DNA from 4 places in the Frankia sp. Hr75.2 genome. Region 2 is predicted to be linked to each of the others. Evidence: predicted binding sites of a transcription regulator. Region 2 holds the regulator's gene; each other region holds the start of a gene.

Region 1 (3,368 bases), on a different contig from region 2:
TCGGGTATCTGGTCGGCGTCGGCGACGAGCGCCACCTGCTCCAGGAACTCGGCGAGGGTGCCGTCCGGGCGCCGCTCGGTGAACTCCTGGACGACCCCGACGAGTTCGCGCAGGTTCTCCACCCGGCCCTGTGCCTCGATGGTGTCCTCCGCGACCAGCTCCGAGAGGTAGCCCGTCCGTTCCAGCGTCGCCTCGATCACGGCCAGCGGGCCAGCGGGCAGCTGCTCGCGCAGGCCCTCCAGGAGGGCGACGAAATCTCGGATCGAGCGGGCCGACCTGGTCGCCACGCCGGGTACCTCGTCCACCCGGGTGAGCGCCTCGGAGAAGGCGATCCGCTCCCGCTCGGCGAAGGCCGAGACCATCGCCTCCGCGCGGTCACCGATGCCGCGCCGCGGAACGTTCAGGATGCGCCGCAGGTTCACCGTGTCCGTCGGGTTCACCAGCACCCGCAGGTAGGCGAGAAGATCACGGATCTCGCGGCGCTCGTAGAACCGGACGCCGCCGACGACCCGGTACGGCAGGCCGACCCGGATGAAGATCTCCTCGAACACGCGGCTCTGCGCGTTCGTCCGGTAGAAGACGGCGACGTCCGCCGGCCTGGCCAGGTTCTCGTCGCCGAGGCGGTCGATCTCCTCCGCGACGAACGCGGCCTCGTCGTGCTCGTTGTCGGCGACGAAGCCGACGATCCGCTCGCCGTCACCGGCGTCCGACCACAGGCGCTTGGGCTTGCGCTGGGCGTTGCGGGCGATGACCGCGTTCGCCGCGGAGAGGATCGTCTGCGTGGAGCGGTAGTTCTGCTCCAGCAGGATGACCGCCGCGTTCGGGAAGTCCTGCTCGAACTCGACGATGTTGCGGATGTTCGCGCCACGGAAGGCGTAGATCGACTGGTCCGCGTCACCGACGACACACAGCTCCGCGGGCGGAACGGCACCCGACGGCGGCACCGCCTTCGCGGGCCACCCCGCCCCGTCGGGCTCAGCGGAACCGCCGTACTCCGAGGAACCGTCGGGCTCCGCGGAACCGCCGGAGTACACAGCCTCGCCGGAGCCCGCAGCCGGCTCGTCAGCCGAGGACGCCGAGCGGCCCACGAGCTCACGGATGAGCACGTACTGGGCGTGGTTGGTGTCCTGGTACTCGTCCACCAGGACGTGGCGGAACCGGCGCCTGTAGTGCTCGGCGACGTCCGGGAACGCCTGTAGCAGGTTGACCGTGGTCATGATCAGGTCGTCGAAGTCCAGCGCGTTCGCCTGGGTCAGGCGCTGCTGGTAGGCGGCGTAGACCTCGGCGACCGTGCGCTCGATGTGGTTCGTGGCCCTGTCCCGGGCCGTCTCCCAGTCGACCAGCTCGTTCTTCAGCGCACTGATCGCCGCGGCGAGCCCACGGGCCGTGTGCCGCTTCGGATCGAGGTCGAGATCCCTGGTGACCAGCGTGATGAGGCGCTGGGCGTCCGCCGCGTCGTAGATCGAGAAGGAGGAGCCGAAGCCAAGCCGGCTCGCCTCCGAGCGCAGGATGCGCACGCAGGCGGAGTGGAAGGTGCTCACCCACATCGCCCGGGCGCGGCCGCCCACGATCGCCTCGACGCGCTCCTTCATCTCGCCGGCGGCCTTGTTGGTGAAGGTGATCGCGAGGATCTCGCCGGGCCGCGCGCCGCGCGCCGCGAGCAGGTACGCGATCCGGTGCGTGAGCACGCGGGTCTTGCCGGACCCGGCACCCGCGACGACCAGCAACGGCGAGCCGGCATGCACCACCGCGGCACGCTGCTGCGGGTTGAGCCCCTCGAGCAGCTCGTCCGGGTCGAGCCTGGGCGCCCGGGCGCGGGTGGCGCCGCCCTGCTCGAGCACCGCCGGGCCGAAGGCCCCACGGGACGCCCGACCGCCACCGGGAAGATCACCGTGCGGCTCGTGGTCGTCGCCGGAGCCGGCCGGGGCACCGCCGTCGACCAGGGCCCCGGGGCCGAAGGTGTCGTCGAAAAGAGTGCTCATCAGACCTCGATCGTACGTTCGACGGGCCAACCACCCGGCGCCGCGGCCACGCCGACCGCCACGCCATGCTGCCGGGCGGGTCCGACACTTCCATGCCCCGCCCGAGCCCTCGCGGCCGGGTCTCGCCTGCCCCAACCTCCGGGCACAGGCCCGCCGGTCGGCGCCGCGGGCGGTCAGGCAACCGTTCGACGGCCCGCGGCCGAGCCGGCCGAGCCGGCCGGGTCGGCACCGACGCTGCCGGTACCGGCAGCGCTGAGAGCACCAGCGCCGGCGCCGGCGAGTGCGGCGACCCTGGCGTCGACGGCCGGGTCAAGGTTGCCGCCGGAGATCACCACCGCGGTGGGCCCGACCGCGAGCCGGGGGGTCCGCAGCAACGCGGCGACACCCGCCGCGCCCGCGGGCTCCACCCGCTGGCCCGCCCGGCGCAGCAGGACCATCGCCTCCCAGAACGCACTCTCGTCGACCGTGACGACGTCGTCGACGAGACGGGTGGCGAGCTCGAGGGTGAGCCGCCCGGGCGCGGCCACGGCCATCCCGTCGGCGATGGTGCCGGCGGCGGTTCCCGGCTGGCCGACCGTCTCCGTCGTGCCGGCGCTGCCCGGGGGCACCGTGACGCGGCGACCGGCGCGGAAGGATGTGGCGAAGGCCGGCGCGGCGGCGGACTGGACGCCGATGACGCGGACGTCCGGGCGCAGGCCCTTGATCGCTACGGCAAGGCCACACAGGAGACCACCACCGCCGACTCCGACGATGACGGTGGCGAGGTTCGGGACCTGCTCGAGCAGTTCCAGCCCGATCGTCCCCTGCCCGGCGATGACGGCGGCGTCGTCGAAGGGATGGACCAGCAGCCGGCCGCCCTCGTTCGCGAACGCGGCCGCCGCCGCGAGCGCCGCGTCGACCCCGCCCGGGACGTACTCGACCCGGGCGCCCCAACGCCGGGTGCTGGCGACCTTCGACGGGTTGGCGCTCTCCGGCACGAAGATCGTCGCTTCGACGCCGAACCGGGCCGCGGCGAAGGCGACGCCCTGCGCGTGGTTACCCGCGCTCGCGGCCACGACCCCCCGCTCGCGGGCGTGCGGGCCAGCGGCCGCGATCCGGTGATATGCGCCGCGCAGCTTGAACGAACCGGTGTGCTGCTCGTGTTCGCACTTGAGCCAGACCGGCGAGCCGGTGAGCCGGGTCAGGTCGGCGTCGGCCACGACCCGGGTGCGCCGGGCGACCCCCCGCAGCCCGTCGGCGGCGGCCACCACGTCGGCGACGTCGACCGCCAGCGCGCCGACCGACAGCGCCTCTGCAGCCAGCGTTCCTGCCGGCGCCGTGGCATCGGGCGGCAGCGGGGTGCCGTTGCCTGGGCGGCATCCTGCTTCCCGGCCGGACGCGGCCGCT
Region 2 (3,368 bases):
AGACGGACCGTCGCCGGCTGCGCGCGCGCATCACCAAGCTGCGCCGAGAGCTCACCGGGATGGCCACCGTCCGGGCGACCAAGAGGTCGTCACGCCGCCGCGGTGCCGTTCCCGCCGTCGCGATCGCCGGCTACACCAACGCCGGCAAGTCGTCGCTGCTCAACCGACTGACCGGGGCGGGCGTACTGGTCGAGGACGCGCTGTTCGCGACCCTCGACCCGACGGTGCGCCGGGCCACGCTGCCCGACGGCCGGATCTTCACCCTGGCCGACACGGTCGGCTTCGTGCGCCACCTGCCGCACCAGATCGTCGAGGCGTTCCGCTCGACGCTCGAGGAGGTGGTGGACGCCGACCTCGTCCTGCACGTCGTCGACGGTTCGGCCCCGGACCCGATGGGGCAGATCTCGGCCGTGCGCGAGGTGCTCGCCGAGATCGACGCGGCCGGGGTGCCCGAGCTCATCGTGGTCAACAAGGTGGACGCGGTCGACCCGACCACGCTCGCCGTCCTGCGTCAGGCGGTGCCGGACGCCATCTTCGTCTCGGCGCGGTCCGGGGCGGGGCTGCAGGAGCTGGTGGAGGCGCTCTCGGCGCGGATACCGCACCCGGAGGTCGAGATGTCCCTGCTGGTGCCCTACACCCGGGGCGATCTCGTCTCCCGCATCCACCAGATCGGCGAGGTGCTTCGAGTTGAGCACACCGGCAAGGGCACCGAGGTCGCCGCGCGCGTGCCCGTGGGCCTGGCCGCCGAGCTGGAGCCGTTCCGCGCCTGACGGCCCTGCCTGAACACCAGCCCCGACGGAACACCGCGAGCTGAACACCGCACCGGTCAGACGCCTGACGTCTGACCGGTGCCTGGCCTGCCCGGTGCCGGCCGCGTGCCGGGGATCAGACCCGGCGCATCACCGCCACGATGCGGCCGAGGATGGTCGCGTCCTCGGCCGGGATGTCGGAGAAGGCCGGGTTCTCCGGCGCCAGCCACACCCGGCCGTCGCGCTGCCGGAACCGCTTGACCGTGGCCTCCCCATCGATCATCGCCGCGACGATCTCGCCGTTGTCCGCCACCGGCTGCTGCCGGACGACGACGAAGTCGCCGTCACAGATGGCGGCATTGATCATCGACTGGCCGACCACCTTGAGCAGGAACAGAGTTCCCTCGCCGACGATCTCCTTCGGCAGCGGGTAGACGTCCTCGATCGCCTGCTCGGCGAGGATCGGCCCACCGGCGGCGATCCGCCCCACCAGGGGGACGTAGGTGGGCGTGCCGGCCTCCAGCGCCGTGGTCTCGGCGGGTGCGCCGGCCGCCGCCGCGGCACCCGCGCGGGAACGCCCGCCGGCCTTCGCGCCGCCGATCGGAAGCACCTCCATCGCCCGCGGCCGGTTCGGGTCGCGCCGGAGGAACCCCTTCTCCTGCAGCACCTTGAGCTGGTGTGCCACGCTGCTGGTGCTGGTCAGGCCGACAGCCTCGCCGATCTCCCGGACGCTCGGCGGGTATCCACGCCGCTCCACCGCGGACCGGATGACCTCGAGCACCTTCTTCTGCCGCTGCGTCAGGCCCGAGGCGTCCGCGGGGCTGTCGGGAAAATCCCGGACGTTGCCACGGGTGTCACCTCGGCGGGTACCCCGTTCCTGGCTGGTCATCGCTTACCGCTCTCCTGTCGATGCTTCCGCGCGGCGGATGGTGCCACCGGCGGCTGCCAAGGACCGGGTGGTCGACGGCCCGGCTCCGCCAACACCCACCCGGTCGTTCCAATGCTTTGTCCGATTAGTAACTTTTGATCGGTTCGGCTGATCGGTTTGGCAGGGTCCTTCGTGCTCGGTTCATCTCGCACGATCGTCCACAACTGATCGTCCTTGACGGTAGTCGGCCGGTCGCCGAATCTCAAACGTCTGTTCGAGCGTGTCGGGGGAAGTGTGCGTGGCGGCCGTGTAAGAATCGCTCAGGCGTTCGATCGAACGAGTGTTCGCGCCTGGGAGGTTGGCATGACCGACGGTGGCGGTGCGGCCGGTGGGAATGCGTCAGTTCGGCGGGGTCACCCGGTGTCCCGCAGCTGCGCGCTGCGGCAGGGTGCGCAGGTCGCGACGGGTGCGCGGGGGGCACGCGGCGTGCGTGGAGCCGCGGTGGGCGGAGTCGCCGTCCGTGGCCGCGGGGTGCGGGGGGTGGCGGTGCGCGGCATGGGCCGCGTGCCGGTAGGGCGCCCGGTTCGCTCTCGTGGCGCCCGATGTGGTCTCTCGGGGGCTGCTCCGGCCGCCACGGTGCCGCCCGGTGAGTCCAGGCGGGGCGGTGAGCGGCGATCCGGGGCGTCCGTCATCGAGATGCCCGGCATGTGGTGGCGTGAGGCAGCCGTCGGGCTGGTCGCGGCCGGGTCGGCCGCCGCGGCGCCCGGGCCGCGTCCTGGGCCGAGTGGGCAGTCCCAGCCCCAGCGTCCCCGGCCTCAGCCCCACGCCCGGCCTGAGGCTCGACCTCGACCTCGGGCCGGGTCCCGGTCGCGGGCCGGTGGGCGGGGGAGGTCGGGTGCGCGGCCGCCGCTGCGGCTGACCAGGCGCGGCCGCATCGTCGTGGTGGCGCTGGCGAGCACGCTCCTCGGCCTTGTCTTCTCGTTGGTGCTGGTGACGGCGTCACAGGCGTTCACCGGCGTCCCGGTGAGCTACCGGACGCACGTCGTGCGGTCCGGGGAGACACTCTGGGAGATCGCCCACGAGGCCGCCCCCGAGGCCGACGCCCGCGACACCGTCCGCGGGCTCATGACCCTGAACGGCCTCGACACGGTGACGCTCATGCCCGGTCAGGAGCTCCGGCTCCCCTGACCCGGCTTTCCTGCTGCGGCCCCGACGCCCCGATAGCTCGGCGGCCCGGCATGCCCGGGGCTTTCGGTGCGTCAGGTGTTGCGGCTGCCCCACCGAGGGCACGTCCGGCTGGTGTCACCGCCTGTCGTGGCCCCGGCGCGGGCTGGCGAGAACACACCTGAGGACCACATGCGCCGGAGGGGCCGGTGTCGGATCTGTCGGGGGTGTGCGCTACGGTGGACACAACATCTTGTAGTTGCAGCACCGCAAGTCATCCACAGGTTGTTACACAGGTAATCCACAGGGCCTTGACCGTCTGTCCGCAGGGCCGCCGGTCGAGGTGACGGAACCCAGTCGGACGCACCCCGCGGGCGGCAGTGTCAGCCTGCCCGGGGTGGAGGGGAGCGGACCATGCGGTGCCCTTTCTGCCGGCATCCCGACAGCCGTGTCGTCGACAGCAGGGAGGCCGAGGAAGGCGCCGCGATCCGGCGCCGGCGGTCGTGTCCGGCCTGTGGCCGTCGGTTCACGACCATGGAGGAGGCCTCCTTGCGGGTCCGTAAGCGCAGCGGGGCCACCGAGCCCTT
Region 3 (3,368 bases), on a different contig from region 2:
GCGGACCCGGCCGCCAACCGGCCGGTGAGCGCACCCATCGCCTCGTGGACCTTGACCCGGCCCAGGCGGGGCAGCTTCACCTGTAGGTCGCTGGCCGGGCCGTAGGCGCCGGTCGTGTACCGGAACGAGTCGCGGGCCCTGCCCCGCTTCTTGAACCGGGGGAAACCGACCCGCTTCCCCTTCCGCTTCCCCGTGCGGGAATCAGTGAAGTTCTTCAACCCGCGGGCGAGCTGGTCCAGTCCGGACGAGTACGCCTCCTTCGAGCACGCCGACCACCACGGGGCGGCCTCGTTCTTCGCCGCGTTCCACGCACGCCGCAACGCGGGCAGCGTCCACGGCACCGGGGTGAGCAGGTCCCCGGTCAGGCCATACGACTTCTCGGCGTCTCGCTGTTCGAGCGCGGCCTTCACCCGAGCCAGACCCCAGTTGTAGGCAAACCGGGCCGCCCCGGCATGTCTACGGAGATCCGCGAGCTGGGCGTCGTTCGGGTCGAGCGCAAACCGGTACGCCTGGAGAACCTTCACGGCACGTCCGCGGTAGCGGCGGCCACCGCGCGGGCGGCCCGGTCCGCGGCGGTCCGGCGGCCATAGAGCCGGGCACACATCGACGTCAGGATCTCCGTCATGTCCCGGACAAGATCGTCGACCTGGTCGGCCGGGTCGACGACGACGAGTCTGCGACCTGACGCGGCAAGCGCCGCCTCGACAGAGTCGGCGCCGAACCAGGCGAACCCGTCACGATGCTCGACGACGATCGTCGTCACCGCCGGGTCACGCAGCAGAGCGAGGAACTCCCGCCGAGGGCCGTCGAGTGCCGACCCGACCCCGTTCACAGCCGCCCACTCCTTGAGATTCACACCACCACCACACAGCGCCACTCAGCGCTAACTGGCACTCAACTGACAACAGTTTTCAACCCCACGGGGACGCGGCCTGCGCCAACGAGGGCTGGGAGGGCACGCCGAGCGCCGCCTCGACGAGCCCGAGGAAGATCTCCACCTGGCGGACGAGGTCGTCGGCGTCCCTGGTCGTCACGACGGCGAGCCCGGCCTCGGCCGCGGCCCGCCGCCCGGCACCCGCGGCGAAGAACGCCGACCACTCCTCGAGCTCGGGGGCCACCAGCGCGAGCAGCCGCCACGCGCTCACCGGGCGGCCCCGACGACCCGGGCGGGGCTGCGCGCGGGCAGCGAGAACGGCGGCCGCGGCCCGCAGGGCGGCGAGATGCGCCAACGCGTAACGCTCAGCCGCCGGGCGGGTGAAGGCCGCCTCGGCCAGCCCGCGCCGGGCCGAGGTGAGGAGCTCGTCCCGGGAGCGCCGCGGGAGCCCCGAGGCGGGGAGCATCGTCCGGCCCGGAAGCTGCCCGGGGACCGGCCCGCGCGGACCGGAACCGTCGTGACGGCTCACCGTGCCCTGGCGGCCCACCGCGCTCTGGTCGCCGGCCACTCCGAACCCACTGACAGTGCTTCGCCGAACCGCACCCACTGGGATCACCTCTCCGATGCCGAACCGCGTGATGCTGGATCACGTGATGCCAGATCACGTGATGCCGGGCCACCCCGACATCGAACGCATGTTCGAAAGTAATCCCGGGCCGGCCGGCCGTCAACCCGCCGGCGGGGCGCGCCACGCGGACGGGTCGAGATCGGGGTAGGCGGGCGCCGGAGGCACCGGGTCGTCCTCCAGCAGCAGGAGGAACCAGCCGAGCAGCACGAGCACCGTGACCTCGGGCACCCAGCCCCGGCGTGGGTCGGCCACCGTCGCGGCGCCGAAGTCCGGGCGGGCCACCGGCGGGCGATGGCGCGTCAGGTCGGACGGGTCAACCAGCACGATCGCGACCCCGTCGTGCGCGAACCGGACGATGTTGGCGTTCCGCCAGCCGACGAATCCGCGTTCGAAGACGTACCCGGCGGCCCGGCGGCGCGGGCGCAGCCAGCGCAGCGTGGAGCCGTCCGCGAGGTCGACCAGGCCGCCCCGCGGCCGGGGCCGGAACGCGGCGAGCGGCAGCCGCGCCACCGGATCGACCACCCGCACCCCCACGCCGTCGAGGTCCGACTCCAGCCGGAACGGGCGGTCGGCGACCATGAGCTCCACCCCGCCGTCCCGATGCCACCTCTCGAGGACGGCCGCCCGGTCACCGCGCACCCACACCTGGTTGCGGGTGCCCGACACGAAGTCGTAGCCCACCTCCAGCGGCAGCAGGCCGTCGAGCCGCGCGGCAAGGCCGGGCGCCACCCCGCGGCGGCCCGCGCCGGCCCCCTCGGCACCCGCCCGGCCCGCCTCCACCCGGCTCACGTCAGCCCGGTCCGCGGCCGCCCGCCGCGCGCCGCCGTCACGGCGGCGGTGATCCGGTGCCTCGTCCGCTCCGCCGCGGGACGCACCCGTCACCGCTCCGATGCCCGAGAACTCGAAGATCGACATGATCGACACCCTCCCTCCAGCCACCGCGGGACCCCGAACACCCCCCGCCGAAATGCGCGGCGGCCCGGTATGGCTCTCGACAACGAGTGCACCCCGGACCGATCAACAACCGGTACACACCCGATCACGACTGCCGTTGACCCGGAGTTGAAAGCGTCGAATCGCACGCGCGACGATTCCGCGGTTGTCCCGGTGTCCGCCACGGCCCGCCGCGGGAAAGGCAGAATCAGAAGGACGAACACCGCCGGCGCACCACACCGGCGACCGCATTCTCCCGAGAGGACCAGATGCCCGATCCGGACCGGCTCCAGTTCGCCGTCCTGGGGCCGTTGGAGGTCACCGCGGGCGGTGTTCCCGTCGTGCTCGGCGGCACCCAGCGAAAGGTGCTGCTCGCGGCGCTGCTGCTCGAGGCCGGGCAGGTGCTGTCCACCCAGCGCCTGATCGAGGTGATCTGGAGCGAACCAGCCCCGGAAAGGGCACTCGCCACCCTGCGGACGCACGTCAGCGAGCTGCGCCGCCGGCTGGAGAGCCCCAGCTCAGCCCAGGTGCTCATCCGCCGGGGAGCCGGTTATCTGCTCGATGTGGGGCCGGCGCAGATCGACGCCGAACGCGCCCGGCGGCTGTTGGAGCAGGGCCGGCGCGCCATCGAGGACGGCGACCCGGTCAGCGCCATCGCGCCGTTGCAGGAGGCGCAGGCGCTCTGGCGCGGCCAACCGTTGGTCGATCTCGTCGACTATCCCTTCGCAACGGGCTACGTCGAAAAACTGACAGAGCTTCACCTTGACATCCAGAAGACGCGAATCTCAGCCGATCTGTCGCTGGGCCGACACCGCGAGGTCATCGGTGATCTGCGGATGCTCGTCACGAGACATCCGCACGACGACGGGCTGCGCCGGGAGCTTGTTCTCGCGTTCTACCGCGACGGACGCACCGAGGACGCCGCCCGGGCCT
Region 4 (3,368 bases), on a different contig from region 2:
GGTCGCCGACCGGCTCGCCGGCGCCCGCCGCGGCCTGCTGCACGCCGGTGCCGACCCGGACAGCCTGCTGCGGGTCGACACCCGCGGCGCCGACGTCGCCGCCGGCCGCCGGGCCGGGGAACGACTGGCCGTTCTGTCCGGCAGCGGACGTCCCACGGCCGTGCTCTGCGCCAACGACATGGTCGCCCTCGGCCTGTTGCAGCAGGTGACGCGGCTCGGCCTGCGCGTCCCCGACGATCTCGCCGTGGCCGGCTACGAGGACATCGAGCTCGCCGCCGTGGCGGCGGTTCCGCTGACCTCCGTGGCGCGGCCGCGCCAGCTGCTGGGACGTACCGCCGCCGAGCTGCTGCTGGCGGAGACGCGCGACCGCGCGGGACATGAGCACAGCCAGGTCGTGCTGGCACCCGAGCTGGTGGTCCGGGCGTCCACCGGGCGCCGGCCGGCGGACGTCGTCGCCTGAACACCGCCAAAGGGCCCGAGCGCCGGCGGGTGGCGTGCGGCGGCCGGGAGCAGTGGCATCGGCGTGCCACCGGCGTGCGCGGCGGCACGGTCCGCGCTGGCTCGCCGTCGACCTCGTCCACGGGGGTGACCCGCTCCATGCGAGCGGCCGATCGGCGAGACTCGCACGGTGGCAGACGACACGATGAAGACACCTGACCAGCTCTTCGACCTCACCGGACGGGTCGCCGTCGTGACCGGCGGCAGTCGGGGGATCGGCCGCGCGGTGGCCGGGGGGCTCGCCGCGGCCGGCGCCGACGTCGTCGTCGCCAGCCGCAAGATCGAGGCCTGCCAGGCCGCGGCCGCCGAGATCGAGGCCGAGACCGGTCGGCGGGCGCTTCCCGTCGCCTGCCACGTCGGCCGGTGGGACGACTGCGACCGCCTCGCCGACGCGGTCTACGACAGGTTCGGCCGCTGCGACGTCCTGGTGAACAACGCAGGGATGTCCCCCGTCTACGACACCCTCACCTCGGTGACCCAGGAGCTCTACGACAAGGTCCACGCGGTGAACGCGGGCGGCCCGTTCCGGCTGAGCGCCCTCGTGGGATCGAGGATGGCGGCCGGCGACGGCGGGTCGATCATCAACGTGACGACGGCGGGTTCGTTGCGCCCCAACGCGAGCGATCTCCCCTACGCCATGGCGAAGGCGGCCCTCAACGCCCTGACTCTCGGGCTGGCCGGCGCGTGGTCGCCCAAGGTACGCGCGAACCTGGTGCTTCCCGGCGCGTTCGACACCGACATAACCAAGGCCTGGGGCCCGGACGCGAAGCGCCTGGCCGGCGAGATGAATCCGATGAAGCGGATTGGGGCACCCGGAGACATGGTCGGCGTCTGCGTCTTCCTGGCGAGCGCTGCGGCCAGCTATGTGAACGGCGCGCAGATCCTCGTCGACGGCGGCCTCTTCCGGACTCTCTGACCGTGCGTTCCGGCCCGGCACCCGTCGGGCCGGAACGCTGGAGCGGTAGCAGGGCGTCCTCTACCGCGTGGGTCTTCACGGCGATCACGGTGGACGGAAAACCGAACTCGTCGGCGGCGCATCATATCGAGCGTGGCATCGCCCGCGCACCCGACGATGTACGCAAGGATTTCCGACGGCTGCCTGCCGGTGAGTCAGCAGACTCCTAGCGCCTTCGGGAATCGATCACTATTTTAAAATTAATGTTCAGTGTCTCGCTCTAGGGAGCCCTGAGACATCTCGAAGGTATCACGAGTGGCGTCGTAGTCAAGGCTCGAGGAAATCTGTCGATACCATTTTTGCGACCACGCGAGATTGCCTGATGGATATGCAGGATTGCGTGAACTTGGCGTGGTCTCTCTCTCGAGTCACTTGTTCTCCCCGTCCGCCAGTCATAGCATCGAACACACGTTCGATCCCAACGGTTTGATGGATAGGCGGTGACACCGTGACCTCTGTTCCCGGCTCGAGGTGTGGTGCGTCGCCGCGTGGGCGACGCACCGTCGCTCACGCGCCCGGTACCAGGACCGGTTCTGCTGCCACATCCGCCGGGTCAGCCCGCCGGCCCGTACCCGGAGATGAGGCTGCCACCGTGACCGGAAGGCCGACGGCGCACTCGGCCGGCCCAGAAGAAGACGCGGGGGAGACGGGCGGCGGCCTCCTTGCCCGCGAGGCGCTCGACATGAAGGCAGGCGATCTGCTCAGGGAGATCTCTCGTGTCGTGCGCGTGATCGCGGCTGGCCACGCGGGTCTGTTGACCCTGCTGGCTCAGTTCGCAGCCCTCCGGCTCCCGCCGGGCGCCGGGCAGTCGCTGATGTCCGACGAGTTCGTACCAGAAGAGGTAGCCGCCGCGATGGCGGTCTCGCCCCAGTCGGCCACGGCCCAGATGGCGTTCGCCTGCACGGTCACCCGGCGTCTCCCGGACGCGGTCGACGCACTCAGGGCGGGAGTTCTGGATCTCCAACGGCTGCACGCACTGGAGAAGGCGGTGCACCCGCTTGACGATCGCGCCGCGGGCGAGGTCGAGGCGTGTGTGCTCGCCGGAGGAGCGCGACCGAACCGGCGTGCCTTCACCGATGCCTGCCGGCGCGCCGTGGCCAAGGTCGACCCGCAGGGGGCGGCGGACCGGGCGGAGACCCGGCGCAAGGACCGGCGGGTGTGGGTCTCGCCCGACGAGGACGGGACAAGCTCGCTCGGCGCCGTCCTTCCCGCGGAGGACGCCGAGGCCTGCTACCGGCGGATCGATCAGGCTGCCCGCTCCATCAGTGACAACAGGTCCGTGGGGGATGACCGGACCCGCGACCAGATTCGTGCCGACGTGCTGGTCGACCTGCTCACGGGCCGAGGCAGCCACGCCGCGCCGATGCCGTGCGAGATTCAGGTCGTCGTACCTGTGACGACCCTGATCGGCCTGTCCGACGACCCCGGAGAGATTCCGGGGTACGGCCCGATCCCCGCTCGAATCGCCAGAGAGATGGCCGACCGGCCCGGCTCGACCTGGCGGCGGATTCTGACCGATTCACAAGGGCGTCTGGTCGAGGTCGCCGACCGGCGTCTCCCTAACACCGCGCAGGTCCGCCATGTTCGCGCCCGCAACCGAACCTGCGTTTTCACGGGCTGCACCCGACCCTCACAGCGCACCGACACCGATCACACCATACCTTTCTCCGAGGACGGGCGGACCCTCACCAGGAACCTCGGCCCGTTGTGCCGCCGACACCACCGGATGAAACATCGCGGCCATTGGAAAGTCACCCAACCAGAGGAAGGGATCTTCGTGTGGGTCAGCCCTCTCGGGCGAACCAGCATCACCAACCCCCACACATATCTCGAAGTCGATACGCGCGTAGGAAGAGAAAATGGGGTGCATTAATTTTGAGGTACGGGTTATCGGATACGACGTGTCGACGGACCG

What was found. The regulator LexA, encoded in region 2, represses DNA repair genes until DNA is damaged. The targets are predictions, from matches to a motif close to CGAACNNNNGTTCG.
Region 1: the regulator LexA is predicted to act here: its motif matches at 1,990-2,003, upstream of pcrA (DNA helicase PcrA).
Region 3: the regulator LexA is predicted to act here: its motif matches at 1,563-1,576, upstream of AC559T_RS20935 (SAV_6107 family HEPN domain-containing protein).
Region 4: the regulator LexA is predicted to act here: its motif matches at 1,855-1,868, upstream of AC559T_RS00075 (HNH endonuclease signature motif containing protein).

Annotation. Positions count from the first base shown of each region.
Region 1 is NZ_CASGGV010000111.1:163,199-166,566, reverse strand. Features, by position in the region: gene pcrA (DNA helicase PcrA) at 1-1,982, opposite strand, end outside; gene AC559T_RS10555 (pyridoxal-phosphate dependent enzyme) at 2,156-3,368, opposite strand, start outside.
Region 2 is NZ_CASGGV010000303.1:32,009-35,376, reverse strand. Features, by position in the region: gene hflX (GTPase HflX) at 1-770, shown strand, start outside; gene lexA (transcriptional repressor LexA) at 886-1,638, opposite strand; gene AC559T_RS25120 (LysM peptidoglycan-binding domain-containing protein) at 2,560-2,805, shown strand; gene nrdR (transcriptional regulator NrdR) at 3,196-3,368, shown strand, end outside.
Region 3 is NZ_CASGGV010000288.1:180,888-184,255, reverse strand. Features, by position in the region: gene tnpB (IS607 family element RNA-guided endonuclease TnpB) at 1-524, opposite strand, end outside; partial or broken gene AC559T_RS20940 (IS607 family transposase) at 521-832, opposite strand; gene AC559T_RS20935 (SAV_6107 family HEPN domain-containing protein) at 912-1,481, opposite strand; gene AC559T_RS20930 (hypothetical protein) at 1,602-2,417, opposite strand; gene AC559T_RS20925 (BTAD domain-containing putative transcriptional regulator) at 2,705-3,368, shown strand, end outside.
Region 4 is NZ_CASGGV010000002.1:1,399-4,766, reverse strand. Features, by position in the region: gene AC559T_RS00085 (LacI family DNA-binding transcriptional regulator) at 1-460, shown strand, start outside; gene AC559T_RS00080 (SDR family NAD(P)-dependent oxidoreductase) at 644-1,414, shown strand; gene AC559T_RS00075 (HNH endonuclease signature motif containing protein) at 2,046-3,326, shown strand.